DNA from 4 places in the Streptomyces sp. NPDC090499 genome. Region 2 is predicted to be linked to each of the others. Evidence: riboswitches for the same ligand, from Rfam matches in the RefSeq annotation. Region 2 holds a riboswitch; each other region holds the start of a gene.
The links. A riboswitch is a leader RNA that binds a small molecule or an ion and turns the genes downstream of it on or off. The one in region 2 is predicted to bind cobalamin.
Positions count from the first base shown of each region.

Region 1: it holds a riboswitch for cobalamin, as region 2 does, so the genes downstream of both, ACIQVL_RS29480 (CbtB-domain containing protein) here and ACIQVL_RS35360 (ribonucleoside-diphosphate reductase subunit alpha) in region 2, are expected to answer to the same signal.
Region 3: it holds a riboswitch for cobalamin, as region 2 does, so the genes downstream of both, ACIQVL_RS00375 (cobalamin biosynthesis protein) here and ACIQVL_RS35360 (ribonucleoside-diphosphate reductase subunit alpha) in region 2, are expected to answer to the same signal.
Region 4: it holds a riboswitch for cobalamin, as region 2 does, so the genes downstream of both, metE (5-methyltetrahydropteroyltriglutamate--homocysteine S-methyltransferase) here and ACIQVL_RS35360 (ribonucleoside-diphosphate reductase subunit alpha) in region 2, are expected to answer to the same signal.

Region 1 covers NZ_JBIVXP010000008.1:423,533-430,499, forward strand. Annotated here, with positions in the region: gene ACIQVL_RS29460 (VOC family protein) at 1-471, shown strand, start outside; gene ACIQVL_RS29465 (MerR family transcriptional regulator) at 767-1,132, opposite strand; gene ACIQVL_RS29470 (hypothetical protein) at 1,223-1,669, shown strand; gene ACIQVL_RS29475 (enoyl-CoA hydratase/isomerase family protein) at 1,864-2,919, shown strand; cobalamin riboswitch at 2,987-3,128, shown strand; gene ACIQVL_RS29480 (CbtB-domain containing protein) at 3,165-3,386, shown strand; gene ACIQVL_RS29485 (CbtA family protein) at 3,409-4,164, shown strand; gene pgm (phosphoglucomutase (alpha-D-glucose-1,6-bisphosphate-dependent)) at 4,425-6,065, shown strand; gene ACIQVL_RS29495 (RNA polymerase sigma factor) at 6,401-6,967, opposite strand, start outside.
Region 2 covers NZ_JBIVXP010000012.1:104,062-111,028, reverse strand. Annotated here, with positions in the region: gene ACIQVL_RS35365 (ribonucleotide-diphosphate reductase subunit beta) at 1-680, opposite strand, end outside; gene ACIQVL_RS35360 (ribonucleoside-diphosphate reductase subunit alpha) at 680-3,064, opposite strand; cobalamin riboswitch at 3,164-3,322, opposite strand; gene ACIQVL_RS35355 (GNAT family N-acetyltransferase) at 3,317-3,871, opposite strand; gene ACIQVL_RS35350 (ATP-binding protein) at 4,037-6,967, shown strand, end outside.
Region 3 covers NZ_JBIVXP010000001.1:68,299-75,265, reverse strand. Annotated here, with positions in the region: gene cobN (cobaltochelatase subunit CobN) at 1-1,418, opposite strand, end outside; gene ACIQVL_RS00380 (cobyric acid synthase) at 1,415-2,962, opposite strand; gene ACIQVL_RS00375 (cobalamin biosynthesis protein) at 2,959-3,936, opposite strand; cobalamin riboswitch at 4,049-4,189, opposite strand; gene ACIQVL_RS00370 (hypothetical protein) at 4,332-4,559, opposite strand; gene ACIQVL_RS00365 (anion permease) at 4,578-5,828, opposite strand; gene ACIQVL_RS00360 (lysozyme) at 6,003-6,761, opposite strand; gene ACIQVL_RS00355 (class II aldolase/adducin family protein) at 6,958-6,967, shown strand, end outside.
Region 4 covers NZ_JBIVXP010000002.1:778,789-785,755, reverse strand. Annotated here, with positions in the region: gene ACIQVL_RS11885 (ATP-binding cassette domain-containing protein) at 1-1,531, shown strand, start outside; gene metE (5-methyltetrahydropteroyltriglutamate--homocysteine S-methyltransferase) at 1,662-3,980, opposite strand; cobalamin riboswitch at 4,164-4,356, opposite strand; gene ACIQVL_RS11875 (hypothetical protein) at 4,561-4,734, shown strand; gene ACIQVL_RS11870 (alpha/beta hydrolase fold domain-containing protein) at 4,766-6,046, opposite strand; gene ACIQVL_RS11865 (serine hydrolase domain-containing protein) at 6,338-6,967, shown strand, end outside.

The DNA of each region.
Region 1 (6,967 bases), on a different contig from region 2:
ACCATCAGCGGTGTCAGACTCAGGATCCGGTTCCTGCGGGTCAACGAACGCCACCACTCCATCGCCGTCGCCGCCGTCCGCGGCCTGCCCATCGACCCCGTCCGCACCCGCGTCCAGCACCTCAACATCCAGGCCGCCTCCCTGGACGACCTGGCGCGCAGCTACCAACGCGTCCACGAACTCGGCTTCGACATGGCCCTGTCCGTCGGGCAGCACACCAACGACAAGGAACTCTCCTACTACGCCCGCACCCCCTCGGGCTTCGAATGGGAGGTCGGCTGGAAGCCGATCGTCATCGACGAGTCCACCTGGGAACCCAGCACCCACCAGGGCATCAGCATCTGGGGCCACACCCCGGTCGCCCGGACCATCGTCGACAAGCTCGACCAGTTCCGCCTCGGCACCCGCTCCCTGCTCCACCCGGAGAAGACCGTCCCCGCGCTCGGCGGAGGCGGCATCCCCGACGACTGACGGCCCGTACCGCCGCTCCGTCGCGGGTGCGTCGACGTGTCCCCGTACCGCTCGCGCTGGGCAGGGGACACGGCCCCCTGGTCCGGGTCGCGGTGGGTCCGGCGGCGCCGCACCGGACGCGGCGGCACGGTCGGTGTCGCCCATACGGAGACCATCCTGGACGCGCCGGGCGGAGCACCTGGCGGGGGAGCGGCCCGGCCCCGGTTCGCCGCCCGCGAGTTCGGACCGGGGGTACGCCTGCGGGCCGTGGCCGCGGGCGGCCTTCTGACCGGCCGAGCAGCCCGTCGGGCCGCGCTCAGCCGCCCTCGGCGTCGACCCGCAACGGGCATCCGGTGCCGACGCGTCCGGCCAGCTCTCCGCGCAGGGCCGTCAGTTCGGCGATGCGTGCGTCGACCACCGCGATCTTCTCCTCGAACAGCGTCGACAACGCCCCTGCCGTGTCCGGCGCCTCGCTCAGTTCCGCGATGTGTCGGCCGATCTCGGCCAGCGAGAAGCCGAGGGTCTGCGCGGTGCGCACGTAGTCCAGCCAGGCGACCGTCTCCGGCGGGAAGTCCCGGTAACCGTTGGCCAGTCGGCGACCCGTGACGAGGCCGATCCGCTCGTAGAAGCGAATGGTGTCCCTGCTCATGCCCGTCCGCGCGGCCAGCTCCCCGATACGCACGACCTTCCCCCCACTCGCACTTGACCTTGGACCGTACTCCACTGTCCAGCGTGAGGCCGCCGCTGCCACTCGATCAGCAGGAGCCTCGCCGTGAGCCGTCCGTCCGCCGCCCCCGCACACCGCGCCTACCTCCGGGTCGTACGCGCGAGCGCCTGGTACGACCTCGTCGTCACCGCGGGATTCGCCACACCCTGGACCTATGCCCTGGTCCATGACGCCCTGTCGTCGGCGGGTGGGGCGTTCGGACTGGGCGTCCTGCCCGCGTTGGACCCCATGCAGACCCTCTACGCGAACCTGATGGGCTCGGTCGTGGTGGTCTGGGCAGTTCTGCGGATCGTCGGGCCGCAGCCGCTGCACGGGTTGTTCGACGGAGCCGCCCGGAGCCTGTTCACCGCCTGGCAGGCGTACGCGCTGGGCCACGGCGCGCCGCGCCTGCTGTGGCCCTTCCTCGTGGTGGAGGCGGCCTTCGGTCTCGCCCAGCTGTGGCCGGGGTGGTGGACCCGGCGGTGGCCGATGCCGCGCAGCTGCCGGACCTGAGCGCGGCCGCCGATCTCGGCCGGCGGCCGCCGGCCGGCGCGACCGAGGCCCGGGGCGCCCTTCGACGGGTCGGTGTGCCGCGGACACGACGGCCGGGAGAAGATCGTCCCCGACCCACGCGTCCACCCGATCCCGGAAGGAACCGACGAGAACATGCGCCTCATCGTGACCGGCGGCCCGGCGGAGGTGTCCGGATGACCGGCGCCGACGAACACGTCCTGCTGCACGTCGACGGACGGGCCGCGCACCTCACGCTCAACCGGCCGAAGGCCATCAACGCCCTGTCCCACGCCATGGTGCGCCGCATCGACGAGGCGCTCACGGAGTGGGAGCAGGACCCGGCCGTCCGGACCGTCGTCATCACCGGCGCGGGGGAGCGCGGCCTGTGCGCGGGCGGGGACATCCGCGCCGTCCACGACGACGCCCGGGACGGCGACGGCTCGGCCGCGGCCGCGTTCTGGCGGGACGAGTACCGGCTCAACGCCCGCATCGCCCGGTACCCCAAGCCGTACGTCGCGCTCATGGACGGCATCGTGATGGGCGGCGGGGTCGGCGTCTCGGCACACGGCAGCGTCCGGATCGCCACCGAGCGGTCGCGGATCGCCATGCCGGAGACCGGGATCGGATTCGTGCCCGACGTCGGCGGCACGTACCTGCTCGGCCGCGCCCCCGGCGAACTCGGCACCCACCTCGCCCTGACGGGCGCCGCGATCGGTGCCGCCGACGCCGTGCTCTGCGGACTCGCCGACCACTGCATGCCGTCCGGCTCGATCCCCGCGTTCGTCGCCGACCTTGCCACCCTGCCCGTGCCCGAGGCACTCGCCCGGCGGGTACGGCAGGCTCCCGACGGGGAGTTGGCCGGACACCGGGCGTGGATCGACGCCTGCTACGCGGCCGGCACCGTCGAGGAGATCGTCCAGCGGCTGCACGCGCACGGCGACCCGGCGGCGAAGGAAGCGGCGGACACCCTGCTCACCAGGTCGCCCACCGCCCTGAAGGTCACGCTGGCGGCGCTGCGCCGGGCCCGCGAACTCGGCTCTCTGGAAAGGGTCCTGGACCAGGAGTACCGCGTGTCCTGCGCGACCCTGACGACCCATGACCTGGTGGAGGGCATCCGCGCCCAGGTCGTCGACAAGGACCGCACCCCGCACTGGTCCCCGGCCACCCTCGCCGACGTCACCGACGCCGACGTCGAGCGCTTCTTCGCCCCGCTCGGCGAGCGCGAACTGGGCCTCGCCGCACCCGGCTGACCCGCTCGAACGGCCGCCCATCAGGCGCGAGACGAAGATCACGCCTGATGGTGCGGTCTTGGCCGTGCTCCTGACACGCGGTACGGTCTGTCCGATATCGACGACGGCGAGACGGAACCCGGTGGGAATCCGGAACGGTCGCGCCACTGTATGCGAGAGCCCCACAGCTGCTCGTGAGTCAGACCCGTGGCCGTCGTCCTGTGCACCACCGAGTTGGGACGCGAACTCCCAGAGGAGGTCCTGCCATGGCGCAGACCGTCGCTCCGCCGACAGCCAACACCCCCGCCGTTCCCGCCAAGCTGCCGCTGTCCGCGATAGCTCCCTGGGCGGTCTTCTTCGGCATCCTGATGCTGATCCTGCTCTACTTCGTCGGCGCCGAACAAGGTGCCACCTCCGTGTTCAGCGGCACGGACGTCCACGAGTGGGTGCACGACGCCCGCCACCTGCTCGGCTTCCCCTGCCACTGACGCGAGGGGCGCCGTACCACCCATGAACTCCGCAACGGTCCGCAACCTCCTGGTGCGGGGCATGCTCGCCGGCCTGGCCGCCGGCCTGCTCGCCCTCGTCGTCGCCTACGTACTCGGTGAGCCGAACGTCGACAAGGCGATCGGCTTCGAGGACGCCCACTCGCACGAGCACGAGATGGAGGTCGTCTCCCGCTCCCTGCAGTCCACCGCCGGCCTCGCCACCGGGGTCCTCGTCTACGGGGTCGCCTTCGGCGGCATCGCCGCGCTCGCCTACTGCTTCGCCCTCGGCCGCGTCGGCCGGTTCTCGCCGCGGGCCACGGCGCTGCTGCTGTCCGGCTGCGCCCTGGTCGCCGTGTACGTGGTGCCGTTCCTGAAGTACCCGGCCAACCCGCCGTCGGTGGGCGACCCGGACACCATCGGCAAGCGGACCACGCTGTACTTCCTGATGATGCTGCTCAGCGTGCTCCTCGCGGTCGCCGCCACCATCCTCGGCAAGCGGCTCCAGCCGCGGCTGGGCACCTGGTGGTCGGCCGTCCTCGCGGTGGCCGCGTTCGCCGTCGTCATCGGGCTCGCCTACCAGTTCCTGCCGGTCATCAACGAGGTGCCCGCGGACTTCCCGGCCACCCTGCTGTGGCGGTTCCGGCTCTCGGCGCTCGCCATCCAGGTGGTGATGTGGGTCGGATTCGGCCTGCTGTTCGGCGAGTTGGCCGAGCGCGTCCTCAATCCGAAGCCCGCGAAGGCCCCGGCCGCCGCGCGCACGGTGCCCGCTCCGCACTGACCGGCACCACGCCACACCGCACGACACGAGAGGGCCCACCGGATCCGTCCGGGGGCCCTCTCGCGTTCGTTCGACCCCGCCCCGGCCGGCCGGCGGGCCTCTGCGAACAGCGCCCGCCCGCCGCGGTACGTCTGCTGTGAACCCGCCGTGAACCCGCCGTGTCTTCGGCGCGCGGCCGGTGCCGCACTCGCGTTCGCGACCGCTGACAAGGAAAGATGGGCGGCGAGCGATCGATCAACGACTGCGGAGGAAGTGGACTCATGCCGCATGAGCGAGCGGGCCGGCCGGCGGCTCCGGAGGACCTCGTCGACGTGGCCCGGCTGGTCACGGCCTACTACGCGCTGCACCCCGACCCGTCCGACCCCGGCCAGCGGGTGGCGTTCGGCACCTCGGGACACCGCGGATCGTCGCTGACGACCGCGTTCAACGAGGACCACATCGCCGCCACCAGCCAGGCCATCTGCGAGTACCGGAGCGGCCAGGGCACCGACGGCCCCCTCTTCCTGGGCGCCGACACCCACGCCCTGTCCGAGCCCGCCAAGGTCACCGCCCTGGAGGTGTTCGCCGCCAACGGCGTCACCGTCCTCGTCGACAGCGCCGACGGCTACACCCCCACCCCGGCCGTCTCGCACGCCGTCCTCACCCACAACCGCGGGCGTACCACCGGCCTCGCGGACGGCGTCGTGGTCACCCCCTCGCACAACCCGCCCGCCGACGGCGGCTTCAAGTACAACCCGCCCAGCGGCGGCCCCGCCGCCTCCGACGCCACCTCCTGGATCCAGGACCGCGCCAACCAGATCATCGCGGGCGGCATGAAGGACGTACAGCGCATCCCCTACGAGCGGGCGCTCGCCGCACCCACTACCGGCCGCTACGACTTCATGGGCGTGTACGTCGACGACCTGCCCAGCGTCCTCGACCTCGACGCGGTCCGGGCCTCCGGGCTGCGCATCGGCGCCGACCCGCTCGGCGGCGCCTCCGTCGCCTACTGGGGCCGGATCGCCGAACGGCACAGTCTCGACCTCACCGTGGTCAACCCGTACACCGACCCCACCTGGCGGTTCATGACGCTGGACTGGGACGGCAAGATCCGCATGGACTGCTCGTCGCCGTACGCGATGGCCTCGCTCATCGAGAAGCGCGCCGAGTTCCGCGTCGCCACCGGCAACGACGCCGACGCCGACCGGCACGGCATCGTCACCCGCGATGCCGGCCTGATGAACCCCAACCACTACCTCGCCGTCGCCATCTCCTACCTCTACCGCCACCGCGAGCGGTGGGCGGCGGACGCGGGCGTCGGCAAGACCCTCGTCTCCTCCTCGATGATCGACCGGGTCGCCGCCGACCTCGGCCGTCAACTGGTCGAGGTCCCGGTCGGATTCAAGTGGTTCGTCGACGGACTCGTCAGCGGTGCCATCGGGTTCGGCGGCGAGGAGTCGGCCGGCGCCTCCTTCCTGCGCCGCGACGGCTCCGTCTGGACCACCGACAAGGACGGCATCCTGCTCGCCCTGCTGGCCTCCGAGATCACGGCCGTGACGGACAAGACCCCCTCCGAGCACTATGCCGACCTCACCGCCCGCTTCGGCGAACCCGCCTACGCGCGCATCGACGCCCCCGCCACCCGCGAGGAGAAGGCCCTGCTCGCCAAGCTCTCCCCGGCCCAGGTCACCGCCGAGACCCTCGCGGGCGAGCCGGTCACCGCCGTCCTCACCGAGGCGCCGGGCAACGGCGCCGCGATCGGCGGCATCAAGGTGACCACCGAGAACGCCTGGTTCGCGGCCCGCCCGTCCGGCACCGAGGACGTCTACAAGATCTACGCCGAGTCCTTCCAGGGCCCCGACCACCTGGCCCGGGTGCAGGAGGAGGCGAAGGCGGTGGTGAACACCGCGCTCGGCGGCTGACGACGGGGGGCTGACCGCTGCCGGGCCGTCGACGAGCACCTGGAGGACCCGGGCACGCATCGGCCCGGCACGGCCCGGATCGGCGGCGGGTTGTTCGAGGCGGGCCGGCGCGGTCCGGTCGTACGGCCCTTCGAGCCTGCTGCGCCGGGGCGCGGGTTCGGTCCAGGCCCCGTACACGGCCGCGACCAGGTCGCCGCGGTCGGCCTGCACGGCGAGTTCCACCGCGCGCTGCCGGGAGCGCCGGGCCGCGTCGGTGGCGCCGGTGCGCAGCTGCGCGACCAGCCACGACGGCGCGGCAGCCGGCAGGGCGCGTCGCGGCGGTCCCGGCGGAGCGCTCAGGCGGACCGGCACTCCGCGAGCCGCTTCGCCAGGAACCTGCGCTCCGCCGCGTTCTCCGCCAACTCCAGTGCCCGCGCGTACGATTGGGCCGCCTCCCGGAGCCGGCCCGAGCGGCGCAGCAGGTCGGCGCGGGTCGCGGGCAGCAGGTGATAGCCGCTCAGGTCGTCCTCCGCCTCCAGCTCCGCGACCAGGGCGAGCCCCGCCTCCCCGCCCTCGGCCATGCCCACGGCGACCGCACGGTTCAGCCGGACCACGGGCGAGGGAACGTACCGCTGGAGTTCGCCGTAGAGGCCCGCGATGTCGGCCCAGTCGGTGTCCGCGGCGGTCGGCGCGGTGGCGTGACAGGCGGCGACGGCGGCCTGGATCTGGTACGGGCCGGGGCGGCCGCGGCGCAGTGCGCCGTCCAGGAGCGCGGTGCCCTCGTCGATCTCGGCGCGGTCCCAGGCCGTGCGGTCCTGGTCCTCCAGGGTGACCAGATCGCCCGCCCCGTCCACCCGGGCGTCCCGGCGGGCGTCGTGCAGCAGCAGAAGCGCGAGCAGCCCGACGACCTCCGGTTCGTCGGG
Region 2 (6,967 bases):
TTGCGGACCGTGTCGACCACGTCGAACGCGAAGCTCATGTGCATCGTCTCGTCCCGGAACACCCAGTTGGTGCCGGTGGCGAGACCGTGCAGCAGACCCCGGCTGCGGAACCAGTAGACGTACGCGAAGGCGCCGTAGAAGAACAGGCCCTCGATGCACGCGGCGAAGCAGATGAGGTTGAGCAGGAAGCGGCGGCGGTCGGCCCGGGACTCCAGGCGGTCCAGGTTCTCCACCGAGTCCATCCACCTGAAGCAGAACTCGGCCTTCTCGCGGATGGAGGGGATGTTCTCGACCGCCGCGAAGGCGGCAGCGCGGTCCTCCGGGTCGGGCAGGTAGGTGTCCAGGAGCGTCAGGTAGAACTGGACGTGCACGGCCTCCTCGAACAGCTGACGGCTCAGGTAGAGCCGCGCCTCGGGGGAGTTGATGTGCTTGTACAGCGTCAGCACCAGGTTGTTCGCCACGATCGAGTCGCCGGTCGCGAAGAACGCCACCAGCCGGCCGATCAGGTGCTGCTCCATCGGGGACAGCTTCGCGAGGTCGGCGACGTCCGAGCGGAGGTCGACCTCCTCCACGGTCCAGGTGTTCTTGATCGCGTCCCGGTAGCGCTCGTAGAAGTCCGGGTAGCGCATCGGGCGCAGCGTGAGCTCGAAGCCGGGGTCGAGAAGGTTCTTGCTGGACATTACTGGCAGGCCTCGCAGGACTCGGGGTTTTCCAGGGAGCAGGCGACGGCGTCTTCGGGGGCCGCCTGCTGGACGGGGATGGTGGCTTGGGCCTGGGCGGCGCGGGCGATCCGGGTCGCCGGGCGCGAACGCAGGTAGTACGTCGTCTTCAGGCCCGACTTCCAGGCGTACGCGTACATCGAGGAGAGCTTGCCGATGGTCGGCGTCTCCAGGAAGAGGTTCAGGGACTGGGCCTGGTCCAGGTACGGGGTGCGGGCGGCGGCCATGTCGATCAGGCCGCGCTGCGGGATCTCCCAGGCGGTGCGGTAGAGGTCGCGCACCTCCTCGGGGATCCAGACGAAGTCCTGCACCGAGCCGCTGGCCTCGCGCAGCGCCTCGCGGGTGCGGGCGTCCCAGACGCCGAGGTCCTTGAGGTCCTGCACCAGGTAGGAGTTGACCTGGAGGAACTCACCGGACAGCGTCTCGCGCTTGAAGAGGTTCGAGACCTGCGGCTCGATGCACTCGTAGACGCCCGCGATGGAGGCGATGGTGGCGGTGGGCGCGATGGCGAGGAGCAGGCTGTTGCGCAGGCCGGTCGTCGCGATCCGCGCGCGCAGCGCGGCCCAGCGCTCCGGCCAGGTGAACTCGACGCCGTAGTGGTCGGGGTGCAGCACACCCTGTGCGGTGCGGGTCTTCTCCCAGGCCGGCAGCGGGCCGCTGCGCTCGGCGAGGTCGGCGGAGGCCTCGTACGCGGCGAGCATGATCCGCTCGGCGATCCGGGTGGACAGCGCCTTCGCCCCGGCGGAGTCGAAGGGCAGCCGCAGCTTGAAGAAGACGTCCTGGAGCCCCATGGCGCCCAGCCCGACCGGCCGCCACTTGGCGTTGGACCGGCCGGCCTGCTCGGTCGGGTAGAAGTTGATGTCGACGACCCGGTCGAGGAAGGTGACGGCGGTGCGGACGGTCTCGTCGAGGCGGTCCCAGTCGATGTCACCGGTCGCCGTGTCCACGAACGCACCGAGGTTCACGGACCCCAGGTTGCAGACGGCCGTCTCGCCGTCGTCCGTGACCTCCAGGATCTCCGTGCAGAGGTTGGAGGAGTGGATGACATGGCCGGGGACGGCCGTCTGGTTGGCGGTCCGGTTGGCCGCGTCCTTGAAGGTCATCCAGCCGTTGCCGGTCTGCGCGAGGGTCCGCATCATCCGGCCGTACAGGTCACGTGCCGGGACGGCCTTGCGGGCCAGTCCCGCGGCCTCGGCCTTCCGGTAGGCCGCGTCGAACTCCTCGCCCCACAGGTCCACCAGCTCCGGCACGTCGGCCGGGGAGAACAGCGACCACTGCTCGTCGGCGTTCACCCGGCGCATGAACTCGTCCGGGACCCAGTGCGCGAGGTTCAGGTTGTGGGTACGGCGGGCGTCCTCACCGGTGTTGTCGCGCAGCTCCAGGAACTCCTCGATGTCGGAGTGCCAGGTCTCCAGGTAGACCGCGGCCGCGCCCTTGCGCCGGCCGCCCTGGTTCACGGCGGCGACCGAGGCGTCCAGCGTCTTCAGGAACGGCACGATGCCGTTGGAGTGCCCGTTGGTGCCGCGGATCAGCGAACCCCGGCTGCGGATGCGGGAGTACGACAGACCGATGCCGCCGGCGTGCTTGGAGAGCCGGGCGACCTGGTGGTAGCGGTCGTAGATCGAGTCCAGCTCGTCCTTCGGGGAGTCGAGGAGGTAGCAGGACGACATCTGGGGGTGCCGGGTGCCGGAGTTGAAGAGGGTGGGGGAGGACGGGAGGTAGTCGAGGCGGCTCATGAGCCCGTAGAGCGCGGCGACCTCGTCGACCGACCGCGCGGTGTCGTCCTCGGCGAGACCGGCGGCGACCCGGAGCATGAAGTGCTGGGGCGTCTCGATCACGCGGCGGGTGATCGGGTGCCGGAGCAGATAGCGGCTGTGCAGCGTGCGCAGGCCGAAGTAGCCGAAGCGGTCGTCGGCGGCCGGGTCGACCAGCGCGTCGAGGCGGGCCGTGTGCAGCCGGACGAACTCGGCGGTCCGGTCGGCGATGAGGCCCTCGCGGTGCCCCACCGCGACGGACTCGGTGAAGGACGTCACGCCCTGCGAGGCGGCCTCGGCGCGGATGGAGACGGTGAGCAGACGTGCGGCCAGCCGCGAGTAGGCGGGGTCCTCCGAGATCAGACCGGCGGCGGCCTCGGTGGCCAGCTCGCGCAGTTCCGACGCGTCGGCCCGCGCGGACCGGCCGCGCAACGCGGCGGCGGCGACCCGGCCGGGGTCGGCGTCGGGGAGGTCGGCGGTCAGCTCGGTCAGGGTCCGCAGCAACGCGGTACCGGGACCGTCCTCTTCCACGGATTCCACGGATTCCACGGAGATGGTCGCCGAAGCCGGGTCGGCTGGCGCGATGGTCACGTGGGGCTCTCCCTCGCTGGGCACGGGGCCTGGCGGAGGGCAGCGGGCAGCACGAGCGCGCGGGCACGCGTCGAGACCCCGGCCCACTCCACGAGGCCCGGACGTCAGAACGCCCGAACCGGGTGGCCGGGCGTGCTGTCGGCAGGTCCTCGGACTGACTCCTGTGCACGAACATGCACAAGCACACCGTTGCGGGACAGTTCCGGATTCGCACCGGATTCCCCTGCGGCGACAGCGAGCATGAGCATACATCTAGTGCCGGGCTGTCGTGTCACCCCCAGATGTTGTGTCGCGGAGGTGTCGGAGCGTCAGCTCGTAGGTGAGGAGAGTGATGTCGTCCAGGTGCGGCACGGGATTCCAGTCGCGCTCCGGTGTGCGGACGAAGCCGAGGCGCTCGTAGAGCCGGTGGGCGGTGTGCATGCCGCGCTGGCTCGACAGGACGACGGCCGTGCAGCCGTCCGTGGCCCGGGCGCGGTCGACGCAGGCGCGGACGAGAGTCTCGCCGGCGCCTCGGCCGCGGGCCTCGTGTGCGACCGCGAGCGCCCTGATCTCGGCCTCGCCGGGGCGGGCGATGTCGGTGATCGGGCCGGGGCCGGGGACGAAGGTGACGCCGCCGAGGAGTCTTTCGCCGTCCACCGCCACGAGCACCTCGGCGGCGGCCGCCCGGCTCGCCACGTCCTTCAGCACGGGCAGGTACGCGTCGTCCTCGCCGTAGTCGAGGAGCCCGTCCCGGAGGTAGGCCTCGGCGGTGAGCTCGCCGAGTGCGGCGTGTTCGGTGGGATCCACGGGCCGGATCGTGATGTCCATGGTGCGAGTCTGCCGGACTCCCGCACGCGGGAACCTCCCGTTTTCCCCGGTGGGGCGCCCGGGTTGCGGGCTGTGCCGGGAGTGCTTCCATGGAAGGAGGTGCCGGTGCCTGCGGGGGCCCTCCGTTCCGAGAACCACTCCTGGGACGCGCAAGGAGAAGGCACCATGACAAGGGTCGTCCGTCACCCGCCCGGCAAGGAGCTACCCCGCGACGCGCCGATGGCGACACTGGGCCTGCGACGCGCGGGCAACCGGGTCGGAGCCGGTCTCGTGGGCCGCTGGCACGCCCTGACGATCCGTATGGAGGCCCACCGCGGCGCCACCCGTCCCAGGAAGTGGCACCGGTGGGTCTCCTACGCCAACGTCACGCGGGCGGTCTGGACGGTCGCCGCGCTGGCATTGCTCGCCTGGATGGTCGAGGGTCTGGTCATCCTCATCAGAAGCAAGTCGACCGTCTTCGAGCATTGGCGGCAGCACGGAGAGGGCTTCAACACAGTCTTCAAGTTCGTCGGTCCGGTCCTCGCCGCCTCCGTCGCCGCCGCACTGTTCCTGTTCTGGTGGTACCGGTGGACCAAACGGCGTTATCTCGCCAAGGCGCTGCGGGATCCCCGCAAGCTGGTGCCCACCGCCGGCCCCGACACTGCCGAGATCGTGGGCAGGGACGAGGTCGCGCAGGTCATCGCCGAACGGCTGCGGGAGCGCGACACGCGTCGGCCCTATCTGCTGGTCGGCGGCGTCGGCGCCGGCAAGACCGCCGTCCTCGTACGGCTCACCGAACTCCTGGCCCACCAGAACGCCGTCCCGGTGCCGATCCGGCTCCGTGACGCGGTGGACGGAGCCGGCCTGAACTTCGAACTCCTGGCCAGGCGGCGTTTCGCGGACGAGGCGCCCAAGGGCATCCTGGCGCGCACCAAGACCGACCGGGTCTGGCAGCAACTCCTCGCCGACGACAAGCCGGTCGTCCTCGCCGACGGTCTGGAGGAGGCACTCCTGGACGACGGCCAGGAGCAGAACCGGGACAACATCATCCGCCGGGCCATCGAACGCGCCCACGAGGAGAAGCTGCCCCTGGTCATCGCCTCCCGGCCGCACAGCCCGCTGGAGAACACCTCGGCCGCGATCGTCGAACTGGAACCGCTCGGCGAGGAGGCGGCGGTGCGCTTCGTCGAAGCCGGCGTACCGGAGAGCGATGAGCGCGGGGTGGACTGGATCGTGGAGACGGCAGAGGTCACCGAGTCGCCGATCTACCTCCAGATCGCCCGCGAACTCCACCGGCGTGGCGCCCTGGAACAGGACCTTCGGCACCACGATCCCCATCGCCGGAACGCCCGCGGCCGCGACCGGGCCACCCTGCGGCTGTGGCTGATGGAGAGCTGGGCCGAGGCCTTGTGCGAGGGGAAGCTGCGGGAGGATGTCGCGCTGGCCCCGCAGGAGCGCCGCGACGCCCTCGAACTGGTCTCGGCCCTGGCCTGTGTCGGACTGCTCCAGGACAAGCTGGAGGTCGGCCTCTCGGAGCTGCTCGACCCGGAGGTCCTGCACCCGGGTCCGGCCCGGCGCGCCCGGGCCCTGGCGGAACGCGTCTGGGCCGACCGGGCGTTCGACCACTACGGCAGACACGCCAACGCCCTCTCCGACTGGCACCGGCGGCAGATCTGGGACGCGCTGTGCGAACGGCTCGGCGACGAGGAACGCCGACGACTGCGCGCGGGGAACCTGGACCAGTGCCAGGCCGGCCTGGCCCGTCTCGCGGCCCAGGCGGGCAGGCTCAAGCTGGTGGAGGGCTCCGAGCGAAGGGTCCGTTTCCCGCACAGCATCATCCAGGCCTACTTCGGCTACCGCCTGCTGAACCAGCTGGGGGAGCGGGGTGCCGGGCAACTGGTCGAGGAGGCGCTGCAGCCGCCTGGTCCCAGCCGGGAACTGCTCATCGCGCTGGTGCTGTTGTCCCGGGCACGGGAGGCGGGGCTGCCGGAGCCGGGGAGCGGGATCCGGGCCGTCGTGCGCAAGAGCCTCGCCGACCGGGTCCGGCAGTCGACCGTCGGGGGCCGCACTCCGGCCCAGCGGCTGTGCGACGCCGCGAGCCGTCGCACGGACGATCCGAAGGCCCTCGACCTCTACGCCGCGGCTGTGGAGATCGAGAGCGCGGAGGCCGATCCCCGGCACCTGGGCGACATCGTGGCCGCGGTGCGCGCACGCTGGCCCGCCTTCAAGGGGGACCGGCGCACGCTGAGGGACGCAAAGCGCAGGCTGCTCAAGCAACTCGGAGCCGCGCTGCGCAAGGTGTCCGACCGGGTCGACACCACCCCGCTGTACTGGGAGCTCTTCGAGATCGGCATCGAGGAGTCCTCCTACTCCACCCGTCTGGCCCTCGCGCAGGAGTTCGGCGCCGGCGGCAACGCCGCGTTCGCCGTGATCCGCGAGCGGGTCGGTCTGAACAGCGACCCGGTGCGGGAGTACGAGGACCGACTCGACAAGCTGAAGGCCTGGAAGCGGCGGGAGTACGAGACGTGGGCCAAGGACATGGGGCGTGCGAGGTCGGCCAAGTCGCTCTCGGGCACCGTGTCGACCGAGCGCGTCCGGCGGCTGCAGCAGGACCGCAAGGAGCTCAACGACCGCTACCGCAAGCAACGGGTCGGCCTGTTCCGCGAGTTCGTGATGCGGGCCTGGATGGTCCCGATGCTCCTGGGTTCCGTCGACGAGGCCCACCGCGACGAGGCGCGGGAACGCCTCACCAAGTGGCTGCGCCACCTCGACCCGAACTTCACCGACGGCGCCCCCGACCTGCCGCTCGCCCTGGAGGCCGCGCTGGCCCAGGGCTTCAAGTACGCGGCCAACCGGCGTCAGCGGTATCCGGAGACCTACCCCGGCGGGCGCGCCGATCTCATCCGGCAGGCGGAGACCGTGCTGCAACAGTCCCGCTGCTGGTACGCCCAGCTCAGCCTGTTGCAGGCACTGTGCCTGTGGGAACTCGAGGACTGCGCCGACGGCGGCGGGGCCACCGCGGTTCAGACCGTGCGGCGGTGGCTGTCGATGACGGGCACGGTGAACGCGCCGCCGGTTCCGGCCGATGGGTCCGGCGGGACGCCCCGGAGGTGTCTG
Region 3 (6,967 bases), on a different contig from region 2:
ATCGGGTTCTCGCCGAAGCCGCGCGGCGGCTGGATCATCACGACGACGTTCCCGAACTGCAGGGAGGCGAGCACGACGTCGTCCCCGTCCACGTACAGCGAGCCCGGCGGCTCGCCCCACGCCTCCGTCATCGCGTCCCGCAGCTCCGGGTCGAGCTTCTCGAACCACGCCCGGTAGTCCGCGAGCGGCACCCGCGCGGGCGCGGCGGCCAGCTGCTCCTCGGTGAGCCATTCGACGTCGTGGCCACCGGCGTCGATGAGCCGGTGGATCAGCTCGTCGCCGTCGTCCGGATGCCCCTCGACCCCGTATCCGGCGTCCCGCAGCGCATCCAGCACCCGGACCGCCGAGGCGGGGGTGTCGAGCCCCACCGCGTTGCCGACCCGGGAGTGCTTGGTCGGGTACGCCGTGAAGACCAGGGCGATCCTCTTCTCCGCGTTCGGCTTGTGCCGGAGCCGGGCGTGCCGCACGGCGATCCCGGCGACCCGTCCGGCCCGCTCGGGATCGGCGACGTACACCGGAACGTCGTCCGGACCCTGCTCCTTGAAGGAGAACGGGACCGTGATCAGCCGCCCGTCGAACTCCGGGATCGCGACCTGCATCGCCGCGTCCATGGGGGAGAGGGCCGCGTCGGACTCGTCCCAGGCGCTCTTCGACGAGGTCAGGCACAGACCCTGCAGCACCGGCACGTCGAGGTCGGCCAGCGCCCCGATGTCCCAGGCCTCCTCGTCGCCGCCGGCCGAGGCCTGCGAGGCGTGCGTGCCGCCGGCCGCCAGGACGGTCGCGACCAGCGCGTCCGCCTCGGCGAGGAGCGCGTACAGCCCCGCGTCCGCCCCGCGCAGCGAACCGCAGTACACCGGCAGGGCGTTGGCGCCGTGCGCCTCGATCGCGTCGCACAGGGTGTCCACGAAGCCGGTGTTGCCGCTCAGTTCGTGGGCCCGGTAGAAGAGCACCCCGACGGTCGGCCGGCCGCTCTGCCGGGTACGGGCGCCGTGGACGCCGTACTCGGGCATCTTCTGCGGCTCCACGAACCCCTCACCGGTCAGCAGCACCGTGTCGGAGAGGAACCGGGCCAGCTCGGTGAGGTTGCCGGGGCCGCCCTCGACGAGGTACCTGAGCGCCTCGGCGACCACGCCCGCGGGCACCGACGACTCCGCCATCAACTCCGCGTCCGGCACCGCCTCGCCGCCGAGCAGCACGGTCGGGATCCCGGCGGCCTTCAGCGCGGCCAGCCCGTCCTCCCAGGCCCGCTTGCCGCCGAGCAGCCGTACGACGGCGATGTCCGCGCCCGCGATCAGCGTCGGCAGCTCCTCCGCGACGTCGACGCGCGTCGGATTGCCGATCCGGTAGTCGGCACCGGAGGCGGCCCGGGCCGCCAGCAGATCGGTGTCGGCGGTCGACAACAACAACACAGTGCTCATGCGGGCGCTCCCGGTGGAATGAAAGGCAGTCCTTGCGGCGCGCCCGACTCGATGAGCCGCCAGAGCGCGTCCGTGTCCGCGTGCTGTTCGATCAGGTCGCCGAGCCGGTCGAGCTGCTCCTCGCGCAGCGCGGCGAACGAGGTGTCGGGGGCCGGCACGAACCGGCGGCCCGCGGCGGTGGCCACCTCGCGCAGGAAGGCCCGGCGGAAACCGTCCGACTCCAGGGAGCCGTGCCAGTGCGTGCCCCAGGTCTGCCCGACCCGGCAGCCGTCCAGGAAGGGCTCGCCCCCGGTCACCTCGCCGACCCCGTGATGGATCTCGTACCCCTCGACCCGCTCGCCGAAGGCCTCCCCGACGGGCCGGGTGAGCGTCTTCTCCCGGGCGAACCGGACCCGCACGGGCAGCACCCCGAGCCCGTCGACGGCCCCCTTGCGGCTCTCGACCTCGTCCTCGATGTGCTCCCCGAGGATCTGGAAGCCACCGCAGATCCCGAGCACGGGCCGCCCCTCGGCAGCGCGCCTTCGGAGCGCCTCCGCGAGCCCCCGCTCGTGCAGCCACTCCAGCGCCCGGACCGTCCCGCGGGTGCCGGGGACGATGACGAGGTCGGCGTCGGCCAGCTCCTCCGGCCGGTCCACGAACCGCACCACGACGCCCGGTTCGGCGGCCAGCGCGTCCACGTCCGTGAAGTTGGACATCAGAGGGATGGCGCAGACGGCGACCCGCAGCACGTCGTCGCCCACGGGCGGGGCGGTGTTCGACTCGCGCACGGTCCCGCGCAGAGAGACCCTCCCCCACGCTCGGCTTCGCTCGCGCGGGGGGACCCCCATCCCGTCCTCCTCGTCGATGCCGAGCCCGTGCCGGAAGGGCAGGACACCGTACGTCCGCCGCCCGGTGAGCCCGTACAGCATGTCGAGGCCCGGCTCCAGCAGGGAGACGTCCCCGCGGAACTTGTTGACGAGGAACCCGGCGACGAGGGCCTGGTCCTCCGGCGAGAGCAGCGCGACGGTCCCGAAGAAGGAGGCGAAGACGCCCCCGCGGTCGATGTCGCCGACCACGAGCACGGGCAGCCCGGCGTTCCGCGCTATCCCCATGTTCACGATGTCGGTCCGGCGCAGGTTGATCTCCGCCGGACTGCCGGCCCCCTCACAGATCACCGCGTCATACGTGCCCCGCAACTCGGCGAGACAGTCGAGGACGGTCCCGAGCAGCCTCTGCTGCCGCCCGCCGTGATACCCGCGCGCGCTCAGCTCGCCGACGGGCTTGCCGAGCAGCACCACCTGACTGCTCTGCTCACCACCGGGCTTGAGCAGCACCGGGTTCATCTGCGCGGTCGGTTCCACCCGGCAGGCCTGCGCCTGCATGGCCTGCGCCCGCCCGATCTCGGCACCCTCGCGCGTGACAAAGGAGTTGAGGGACATGTTCTGCGCCTTGAACGGCGCCACCTTCACGCCCTGCCGCACCAGCCACCGGCAGATACCGGCGGTGACGACACTTTTCCCGGCGTCGGAGGTGGTACCGGCGACGAGGAGGCCTCCGTTGTTCATGAGCGGCCTCCGGCCGGTGACTTCGGTGCCGGGCGCCGTGAAAGCGTCCCCCGCAGCAGCGCCCCCGCCGCACCCACGCCCAACGCCAGCCACCCCACCCGCCGCGACAACCGCACCGCCCGCTCGATGTCCGCGACCTCCACGGCCCGCCCCTCCCCGTTCAGCACCGGCCGGTGCTCGACCCGCCCTCCGTACGACAGCGTCCCCCCGAGCCGCACCCCCAACGCCCCCGCGAACGACGCCTCCACGGGCCCCGCGTTGGGACTCGGATGCTTCGCCGCGTCGGCCCGCCAGGCTCGCACGGCCCCCCGCCGGTCGTCCCCGGCCGCCGCGGCCAGTACGGCGGTGAGCCGCGCCCCCGGCCACCCGGCCACGTCGTCCAGGCGCGCCGAAGCCCACCCGTACCGCCGGTACCGGGCCGACTTGTGCCCCACCATGGCGTCCAGGGTGTTGACGGCCCGGAACCCCAGCAGCCCGGGGACGCCCCCCACGGCTCCCCACACCAGCGCGCCCACGACCGCGTCGCTGGTGTTCTCGGCGACGGACTCCACGACCGCACGGGCGATCCCGTCGGCGTCCAGGGCCTGCGGATCCCGTCCGCACAGATGCGGCAGCCGGGCACGGGCCGCCTCGACGTCACCCGTCTGCAGGGCCCGCCCGATGGTCCGGGCCTCACGGGAGAGCGAAGTGCCTCCGACGACGGCCCAGGTGGCGGCCGCGGTGAGCGTCACGGACGCGACGGCGGACGGCCGTACGACCCGCTGCGCCGCGGCACCCAGCGCCACGGCGCCCCCGGCACAGACGGCGGTGTGCAGCGCGCCCCACCCGCGGTGGTCCCGCCACAGCACCCGCTCCACGGCCCCGGCCGCCCGTCCGAAGACGGCTACCGGATGCCCGCGGCGCGGATCGCCGAGCAGCAGATCACCGAGAAGGCCGGCGGCGGCGCCGTACGCGAAGACGCGGTCGGCACCCATCGGCTCAGCCGGCCGCGGGGTCGGCGACGGGGTCGGGAACGGGCCGGGTACTCGACCTCGATCGGCAGCCGCGCATGGCGTTATGTCCTCACTCAGGGTGTCCGCGCCCTGGTTCGACGAGACCGGCGGTGGGAGTTCCTGGCTTCCGGGGACAGGTACCCCGGTGACAGTGGCGGGACCGCGCCGGATTCACACCGGCTTCCTCCCTTGCCGCCGTACATGGCTCCGGAAGTCCACCACGCCCCCGGAAGACCCGTCAACTTGCCTTTGACCTGCGAGGGGAGTGTGTGGGAAGGCCCACACCGGGTGTCCGGCGGGGCCTGTGGGGTATGCGGAAGGCTCCTCTCCGTGCGGACGGAGAGGAGCCTTCCCGGTGCCGGCGAGGACTTCCCGGCTCAGGCCTTCGCCACGATCAGGTGGATGCCGTACGCCACGGCGGCCGCGCAGGCGGCGAAGCAGAGCCAGGCGGCCGTCACGGCCAGGGCCGCGGAGTCGCCCTGGGCGGTGGCGCGTTCACGGGCGGAGAGGCCCTTGACGCCGAGGGTGAAGAGGGCCACCAGGCCCACCGTGGCCACGAGGCTGACGCCGAAGACGGAGCCGATGGCTGCCCAGTCGATGTTCATGTCGGTTCTTCCTCGGGGTCAGACGGTGGCGGCCGGGTCGGTCGCGGTGGCGGCCGGGGCGGAGGCAGGGGCGGGGATGGTGGCGGTCAGGTCGTCCGTCACCGGGACCGGGCCCGCGGGCGGCGGGGTCACGGCGGCGATCGCCGTGGTCACCACGCCGGCCGGCTCCTCGGCGGCGACGACGTTGCTGCTGTCCACGACCTCGCGGCGGGAGAGCTTCCAGATCGCGGCGCTGGAGGCCACGAGGAAGACGGCGACGACCGCCGTGCCCCAGTCGCCGAGGTCCGTCACGGACTCGGCGAGCGCGCCGACCACCGCGGCGGCCGGGAGGGTGAGCACCCAGGCGACCATCATGCGGGTCGCGGTGGACCAGCGGACCGTGCCGCCCTTGCGGCCGAGACCCGCGCCCATCACGGAGCCCGAGACGACGTGCGTGGTGGAGAGCGAGAAACCGAGGTGGGAGGAGGCCAGGATGGCGGTGGCCGCGCTGGTCTGGGCGGCGAAACCCTGCTGCGGCCGGAGCTCGGTCAGGCCCGTGCCCATGGTGCGGATGATCCGCCAGCCGCCGATGTAGGTGCCGAGCGCGATGGCGAGACCGGCCGAGAGGATGACCCAGGTGGGAGGGTTCGAGCCGGGGGCGATGGCACCGCCCGCGATCAGCGCGAGGGTGATGATGCCCATCGTCTTCTGCGCGTCGTTGGTGCCGTGCGCGAGCGAGACCAGGCCGGCGGAGGCGATCTGGCCGGCGCGGTAGCCCTTGCGGGTGGCCTCGTCCTCGGCGTCCTTCGAGAGCGTGTAGGAGAGGCGGGTGGAGAGCGCCGCCGCGAGACCGGCGACCACGGGGGCGGCCACCGCCGGGAGCAGGACCTTGGTGACGAGCACGTCGCCGTGGACCGCGCCGAAACCGGCGGAGGCGACGGTGGCGCCGATCAGACCGCCCATGAGGGCGTGCGAGGAACTGGACGGCAGGCCCACCAGCCAGGTCACCAGGTTCCAGAGGATGGCGCCGACGAGGGCGGCGAAGATGACCTCGGGACGAATGCCGTTCTCGTCGACGAGACCCTTGGAGATCGTGTTGGCGACCTCCACCGAGAGGAAGGCGCCCACCAGGTTGAGCGCGGCGGACATGGCCACCGCGATCTTGGGCTTGAGCGCACCGGTCGAGATGGTCGTGGCCATCGCGTTGGCGGTGTCGTGGAAACCGTTCGTGAAATCAAACGCGAGTGCGGTTACCACCACAATCGCGAGGATCAGCGAGAAGTTTTCCATTTACCCAGGCAATCTTTCGAAGTCATTGGCTGTTGGACCGTAGGCAACCTGGATGAACGGAAGATGAACTGAGGCGGTCCTGGCGGTGTATGAGATCGACTTCGGGGTGATCGAGGCCGGGGTGGGGCGAGGCCGCCGTCCCGGTTCCGGTCCGGCGGCCGCGTCGCCCGTTGGTCACAGGCCCAGGGTGAACGCCTTCAGGCGGCCCGCCGACCCGTTGAAGAGATTCTGGTCACCCGGCAGGCTGCCGCTGTTGTCGTACTGCCAGAAGGTCCACGACTTCCATCCGGCCGGCAGCGTCCCGGCGTCCGCCGAGCCGTGGCGGGCGATCCACAGCGCGTGGTCGGCGGCGAAGGCGCTGCTGCCGCCGGTGCAGAGGTTCCACCAGTTCGTGGTCGTGTAGATCACCGGCCGCCGGCCGGTCTCCCGCTTCAGCTCGTCACTGAAGGACCTGATCCACTGGACCATCCGGGAGTTGCTCAGCCCGTAGCACCTGTGCTTCTTGTCGTACGGGTTGTACTCGACGTCGAGCGCGGGCGGCAGCGTCCAGCCGTCCGCCGTCCAGGTGCCGCCGTGGCTCACGAAGTACGCGGCCTGCCGGGCGCCCGACGACTTGTCCGGCAGGGCGAAGTGGTAGGCGCCCCGCCTTAGTCCGGCCTCGCGCGAGCCGTTGTACTGCTGGTCGAAGTACGGGTTGCGATAGGTGGTGGACTCGGTGGCCTTGATGTAGACGAACCTGGCACCCTTCGCCCTGGCGCCCGGCCAGTCGACGTTCCTCTGGTGCGAGGAGACGTCGTGCCCCTTCGGCAGGCTCGCCGCGGACGCCGGTGTCCCGGTGAACGCGGTCGCGGCGGTCGCGAGGACGAGCGCCGCCGCGGACGCCGCGATGACGCGGACGCGGTGGCGGGACGGCGGAATACGGTCACGGGCCATGTTTCCCCCCGGAATGGCGACGTGTACGAAAAATCGTCCAGAGATTATTGGAAGATCGGCGTATCCTCGGCGATCTTCGGCCAAGCCAGGAAATGGAACTCTTTGAGACGGTTTGCGCTCTACTGGATCCGGGACGCGCGGCCTAAAGTGCCCTGCCACGCGGGCCGGTTGGGGCATCGCCTGACAGGATCGGGCCATGGCTGAGC
Region 4 (6,967 bases), on a different contig from region 2:
CCGTGCCTTCGTGGAACGGGCGGTGGCGTTCTCCGTCTGCCCCGAGTGCCACGGCACCAGGCTCAGCGAGACCGCCCGGTCCGCGAAGATCGACGGCCTGAGCATCGCCGACGCCTGCGCCATGCAGATCGGCGACCTAGCGGCCTGGGCCCGCGGTCTCACCGACCCGTCGGTCACGACACTGCTCACGGTGCTCGGCCAGACCCTCGACTCGTTCGTCCAGATCGGCCTGGGCTACCTCTCGCTCGACCGGTCATCGAGCACGCTCTCGGGCGGTGAGGCCCAGCGCGTCAAGATGGTCCGCCACCTGGGCTCCGCGCTCACGGACGTCACCTACGTCTTCGACGAGCCCACCGTCGGCCTGCACCCGCACGACATCCAGCGGATGAACGACCTGCTGCTGCGACTGCGCGACAAGGGCAACACCGTGCTGGTCGTGGAGCACAAGCCGGAGACGATCGTGATCGCCGACCACGTCGTCGACCTGGGACCGCACGCCGGCACCAAGGGCGGCGAGGTGGTCTTCGAGGGCACCGTCGAGGGCCTGCGGGCCAGTGGCACCGTCACCGGACGGCACCTGGACGACCGGGCCTCACTGAAGCCGTCCGTACGCGAGCGGTCCGGTGTGCTGGAGGTGCGCGGCGCGAACGCCCACAACCTGCGCGACGTCGACGTGGACATCCCGCTCGGCGTGCTCACCGTGCTCACCGGCGTCGCGGGCTCCGGCAAGAGCTCCCTGATCCACGGCTCGGTGGCGGGCCGCGACGGCGTCGTCACGGTGGACCAGTCGCCCGTCAAGGGCTCCCGGCGCAGCAACCCGGCCACCTACACCGGCATGCTCGAACCGATCCGCAAGACGTTCGCCAAGGTCAACGGGGTCAAGCCCGCCCTGTTCAGCCCGAACTCCGAGGGCGCCTGCCCCACCTGCAAGGGCGCCGGTGTCATCTACACCGACCTGGCGATCATGGCCGGCGTCGCCACCACCTGCGAGGAGTGCGAGGGCAGGCGGTTCCAGGCATCGGTGCTCCGGTACCGGCTCGGCGGCCGGGACATCAGCGAGGTGTTCGCGATGCCGGTGGCCGAGGCCGCCGAGTTCTTCCGCAACGGTGAGGCACGGACGCCGGCCGCGTATGCCGTCCTCGACCGGCTCGCCGAGGTCGGCCTGGGCTACCTCGGCCTCGGCCAGCCGCTCACCACCCTCTCCGGCGGAGAGCGGCAACGGCTCAAGCTCGCCGGCCACATGGCCGGAACGGGCAGCGTCTACATCCTCGACGAGCCGACCAGCGGCCTGCACCTGGCCGACGTCGAGCAACTGCTCGCCCTGCTCGACCGGCTGGTGGACTCCGGCAGGACGGTCGTCGTCGTGGAGCACCACCAGGCGGTCATGGCGCACGCCGACTGGATCATCGACCTCGGCCCCGGCGCCGGCCACGACGGCGGCCGCATCGTCTTCGAGGGCACCCCGGCGGACCTGGTGAGCGCCCGCTCCACCCTCACCGCCCAGCACCTCGCCCAGTACGTCGGCGCCTGACGCGACGCGGCCGTGCGTCTGCCCCCGCCCGGTGACCCGGGACGGGGGCGACGACCGCGGCCGGCCCGTGCCTGGGTCGGGAGCGTCGCCGGGGAGTCCTGCTGGCCGCCGCGGCCCGCCGGAATCCCCGTCAGGAGGTGGGCAGTTCGCCGCGGACCGTGCGGGCGGCGGCGACCAGGTTCTCCAGGGAGGCCCGGGTCTCGGGCCAGCCTCGGGTCTTCAGGCCGCAGTCGGGGTTGACCCAGAGCCGCTCGGCGGGGATCGCCCTGAGGCCGGTGCGCAGCAGGCCGGCGGCCTCCTCGGCGCTCGGGACGCGCGGGGAGTGGATGTCGTAGACGCCGGGTCCGGCCTCGCGCGGGTAGCCGTGTGCGGCGAGTTCGCGGGCGACCTGCATGTGCGAGCGGGCCGCTTCCAGGCTGATGACGTCGGCGTCGAGGTCGTCGATGGCCTGGACGATGTCGCCGAACTCGGCGTAGCACATGTGGGTGTGGATCTGGGTGTCGGGCCGGACTCCGGCGGTGGTGAGCCGGAAGGCCGCCGTGGCCCAGTCCAGGTAGGCGGGCCGATCGGCGGCGCGCAGCGGCAGGGTCTCGCGGAGCGCGGGCTCGTCGACCTGGATCACCGAGGTCCCCGCCGCCTCCAGGTCGTTCACCTCGTCGCGCAGGGCGAGGGCGACCTGGCGGGCGGTGTCGCCGAGCGGCTGGTCGTCGCGGACGAAGGACCAGGCCAGCATGGTGACCGGGCCGGTGAGCATGCCCTTGACCGGGCGGTCGGTGAGGGACTGGGCGTACGACGTCCAGCGGACCGTCATCGGCTCGGGGCGGGAGATGTCACCGGCCAGGACCGGCGGACGGACGTAGCGGGTGCCGTAGGACTGGACCCAGCCGTGCTGGGTGGCGAGGTAGCCGGTGAGCTGTTCGGCGAAGTACTGGACCATGTCGTTGCGTTCGGGTTCGCCGTGCACCAGGACGTCGATGCCGGTCTTCTCCTGGAAGGAGACGACCTCCTGGATCTCGGTCCTGATGCGCTCCTCGTAGCCCTCGGCGTCGATCCGGCCGCTGCGCAGACCGGCACGGGCGGCGCGGAGTTCGTCGGTCTGCGGGAACGAGCCGATGGTGGTGGTCGGCAGCAGGGGCAGGCCGAGGTGGGCGCGCTGGGCGGTGGCCCGCTCGGGGTAGGGCCGGGAGCGGCGGGCGTCGGCGTCGGTGACGGCGGCGGCCCGGGTGCGGACGGCCGGGTCGTGTGTGATGGGCGAGTTCGCGCGGGAGGCGAGGTCGGCCCGGTTGGCGGCCAGTTCGCCGGTGATGGCGTCGGTGCCCTGGGCGAGGCCCTTGGCGAGGGTGACGATCTCGGCGGTCTTCTGCTGGGCGAAGGCCAGCCAGCGCCGGATCTGCGGCTCGACGTCCCGTTCGGCGGACGCGTCGAGGGGGACGTGGAGCAGCGAGCAGGAGGCGGCGACGTCGACCCGGCCGGCGAGCCCGAGGAGGGTGCCGAGGGTGGTCAGGGAATGCGCCAGGTCGTTGATCCAGATGTTGCGGCCGTTGACGACACCGGCGACCAGGCGCTTGCCGGGCAGCCCGCCGACGGCGGCCAGCGCGTCCAGGTTGGCCGCGGCGGCTTCCGTGAAGTCCAGCGCCAGGCCCTCGACCGGGGCCTTGGCCAGCACCGGCAGGGCCTCGCCGAGTCGGTCGAAGTAGGAGGCGACCAGGAGCTTCGGCCGGTCGGGGAGGGCGCCGAGGTCGCGGTAGGTGCGGGTGACGGCGTTCAGTTCGGCCGGGGTGCGGTCCTGGACCAGGGCGGGTTCGTCGAGCTGCACCCACTCGGCGCCGGCCGCCCGCAGGTCGGCGAGCACCTCGGCGTACACCGGCAGCAGCCGGTCCAGGAGGGTGAGCGGCTCGAAGCCGGCGGGGGCGCCGGGGGCGGGCTTGGCGAGGAGGAGGTAGGTGACCGGGCCGACCAGGACCGGACGGGCGGTCAGGCCGAGGGCCAGGGCCTCCTTGAGCTCGGCGACCTGCTTGGCGGAGTTCGCGGTGAAGACGGTGTCCGGGCCCAGCTCCGGCACCAGATAGTGGTAGTTGGTGTCGAACCACTTCGTCATCTCCAGCGGCGCCACGTCCTGGGTGCCGCGGGCCATGGCGAAGTAGCCGTCGAGGGCGTCGGCGTCGACCGCGGCGCGGTGCCGCTCGGGGATCGCGCCGAGCAGGACGGTGGTGTCGAGGACGTGGTCGTAGTACGAGAAGTCGCCGGTGGGCACCTCGTGGATGCCGGCGTCGGCGAGCTGCCGCCAGTTGCTGCGGCGGAGTTCGGCGGCGGTGGCGCGGAGGGCGTCGGCGGTGACGCGGCCCTTCCAGTAGCCCTCGATCGCCTTCTTCAGTTCCCGGTTCCGGCCCTGCCGGGGGTAGCCGTACACGGTGGCCCGTGCTGCCGCGGCTGCGGACTTCGCTGTCACGGAGATCTCCTTCGCGAGATGGATCCCTGAGATCCCGGAGACGGGACGAGAGCGCGAAGGGGATGACGAACCCGACGGCGGCGACCTCGCGCGGCAAAGGCGCGGTCGTCCCGTCCGGTGTGTACGCCGACCCGCCCACGAGGTCACCGGGATGTCCGTGCACGGAACGGTCCGCGCACGGGCAGTTGGCAGGTCTTCGGACTTGCGGGCACGTCCTCCGGTCGGAGGACACCTACTGGCCGTCGCTTCCCAGGTCCGGTACGTCGGACCCAGTGCGTATGACGGCGGTCGTTCCCGCTCACCGCTGCGGGGCAGTCCCGGAATCCCACCGGGTTCCCTCTTGCGACGCCCTGTCCGGCTGACAGGGCGAACCAGCTGCTGCGGCCAGCCTACGGGGTGTCGAGGTCGAACGCGGCCCTGACGGCTGCGGTGGTCCCGTCGGGCGGGGTCCGGCAGACACCGGGGCCGAGGGCGGTCTCCTCCGTCGAACAGCTCACGCAGCCGGCGGAGAGGTCCGGCCTCACCCCGATCGGGCCGGCCGCCGTTCGTCGTCAACCACCCGGGTGTCACGTCGGCGGTCATGGGACCGCGCACCATGGAGCAGTGGGATGCGTTCCTGCCCGCCGCCGACGTCACCCTCCCGTCCGACGTCCTCGACCGCATCGACGAGATCGTCGCCCCCGGAGTGAGCGTCAACCCCGCCGACACCAGCTACGGCGACTTCGAGTCCCGAGCCGGCCGGCGGCGGCGCTGACGCGGTCCGGCAGCGCCCGGACCGGCGTGGGTCAGGAGCTGTGGTCCGACAGGAAGCCGGTGAGGTAGCTCATCGTCTTCTCGGTGGACCAGGGCTGCGCGGCGCTGCCGGGTGCGGAGGCGCTCGGTGACGTGCTCGGCGCGGCGCTCGGCGAGGTGCCGGTGAGGGCCGCCACGCCGAGGTCTCCGTGACCGGCTCCGGTGAGCACTACGCGTTCGGCGTCGACGCCCTTCTTCCTGAGGGCGGTGCAGAGGTCCAGGGTCTGGCTGGGGGAGACCAGAGGGTCGGCCGTGCCGTGCATCAGGAGGAAGGGCGGTGTCGCGGAGGTGATGTGGGTGGCCGGGTCGGCGGCGGCCACCTGATCGGTGTACTGCGCGACGGACCTGGTGGTTCCGGGGCCGTAGACCCACTGCGCGGCGGAGTTGCCCGCGGCGTAGTTGAAGTCCTTGGCGGCCTGGTCGTAGTCGGCGGCGAGCCGGGACAGGTCGGCGGGGCCGAACTCGTCCACGACGCCCTGGACCGCGCTGCTCTGGTCGAGGTGGTCGCCGACGTCGTACCTCCTGTCGCCGCTGGTGACACCGGTCATGGCGGCCAGGTAGCCGCCCGCCGACTGGCCCCAGACGAAGACATGGCCGGTGTCGATGCCGTAGGTGCCGGCGTTGGCGCGCAGGTAGCGGATGGCGGACTTGACGTCGGCGAGGGCGTCCTCGTAGGTGGCGCCGCCGGTCGTGGTGCGGTACTGGACGCTGGCGACCACGTAGCCCTGGTCGGCGACGTAGGTGCGCTGGTCCAGGTTGCCGGTGCGGTCCGCCAGCACCCAGCCGCCGCCGGTGACATAGACGACCAGGGGCTTCCTGCCCGAGGTCTTGGGCACCTGGATGTCCAGCTTCAGGTCGGTCCTGACGCCGTGTGCGGTGGGTGAGGAGTAGGTGATGTCGTCGGTGGTGGTGACCGCCGACGTGTCACAGGTGATCGCCGGGCCGGCCGGGTCGATGACCGTGCTGGTGCTGTTGTCGGTCTTCTTGATCGTCGTTGCCTGTACGAGGTTCGTGGTGCCGCCCGCCGGCTGTCCCGACGGCGGGCCGCCGGCCCGGCCCGCTCCCGCCGCGGACGAGGTGGATGCCGGGCAGGCGGAGGCCGAAGCCGATGCCGGTGCGGGGGACGACGCGGCCGAGGAGCCGTCGTTCCCGCAGCCGGCCAGAACGGCTCCGGCCATGAGCGCGACCACCGCCAGGACGGCGGTCCGTCCCGGGCGCCGTGGCCGCCGCCCCGCTCCCCGGCCGTGGTCCGCGGTCACATCGTGTCCATGCATCGTGCCTTCTCCCGCCGGTCGGCGATCTCGAACGGTGACGAATGCGGAGATTGAATCTCCGTTTCGTCGCGCGCCCACCGTAACATGAAGTGGAGATGTCATCTCCGTTTTGGTCTCCGGTCCGGTCGCCGGGTGCCCGCGGCGCAGCCGCGGCTGCGCCGCCTCCCTGCTCGCAGGGGGGTTACGTACACCCCTCATCCGGTGGGAGGTCCCATCCCCCCGCGCTCCCCGTTCCGGTTGGCTGGTGGTCGTCACCGACCGGGACACCCAGAAGCAACGGGGGATTCGAACATGCAGATGCCGTCGCCGAAGACGGCCGGGGCCGCCCTGCTGACCGCAGCGCTGCTCGCCTCGGCCTCACCCGTCACCGCGGCCGCCGTCGCCGCCGGACACCGTCCGGCCGCGCCGCACTCCTACGGCGTGGCCGCTCTCCGGCAGGACCTCGCGGCCGTACGGCAGGCCGGGGGAGGCGATGTGAACGTGCTCGCCAGGATCGACCGGGCGGACGGGGCGCCGCTCATGGCACGCATCGGCACCCGGGCCGCCGGCTCCTCGGAACCGGTCCCGTGGAACGCGCACTTCCGCGTGGCGAGCACGACGAAGACGTTCACGGCCGCCGTGGTCCTCCAACTCGCCGCGGAGAAGCGGCTGTCGCTGGACGACACCGTCGAGCACTGGCTGCCGGGGGTCGTCGCGGGCAACGGCAACGACGGCGGCCGCATCACGGTCCGCGACCTGCTGCGCCAGACCAGCGGCCTGTACGACTACGTCGACGACCCGGAGATCCAGGACCGGCTGATCAACCACTTCGACGAGAACCGCTACGACACCACCCCGGCCGCCGACCTGGTGGCGGTGGCGATGAAGCACCGGCCGCTGTTCGTGCCGCGGCCCGGCGCGGCCACCCGGTGGGCGTACTCG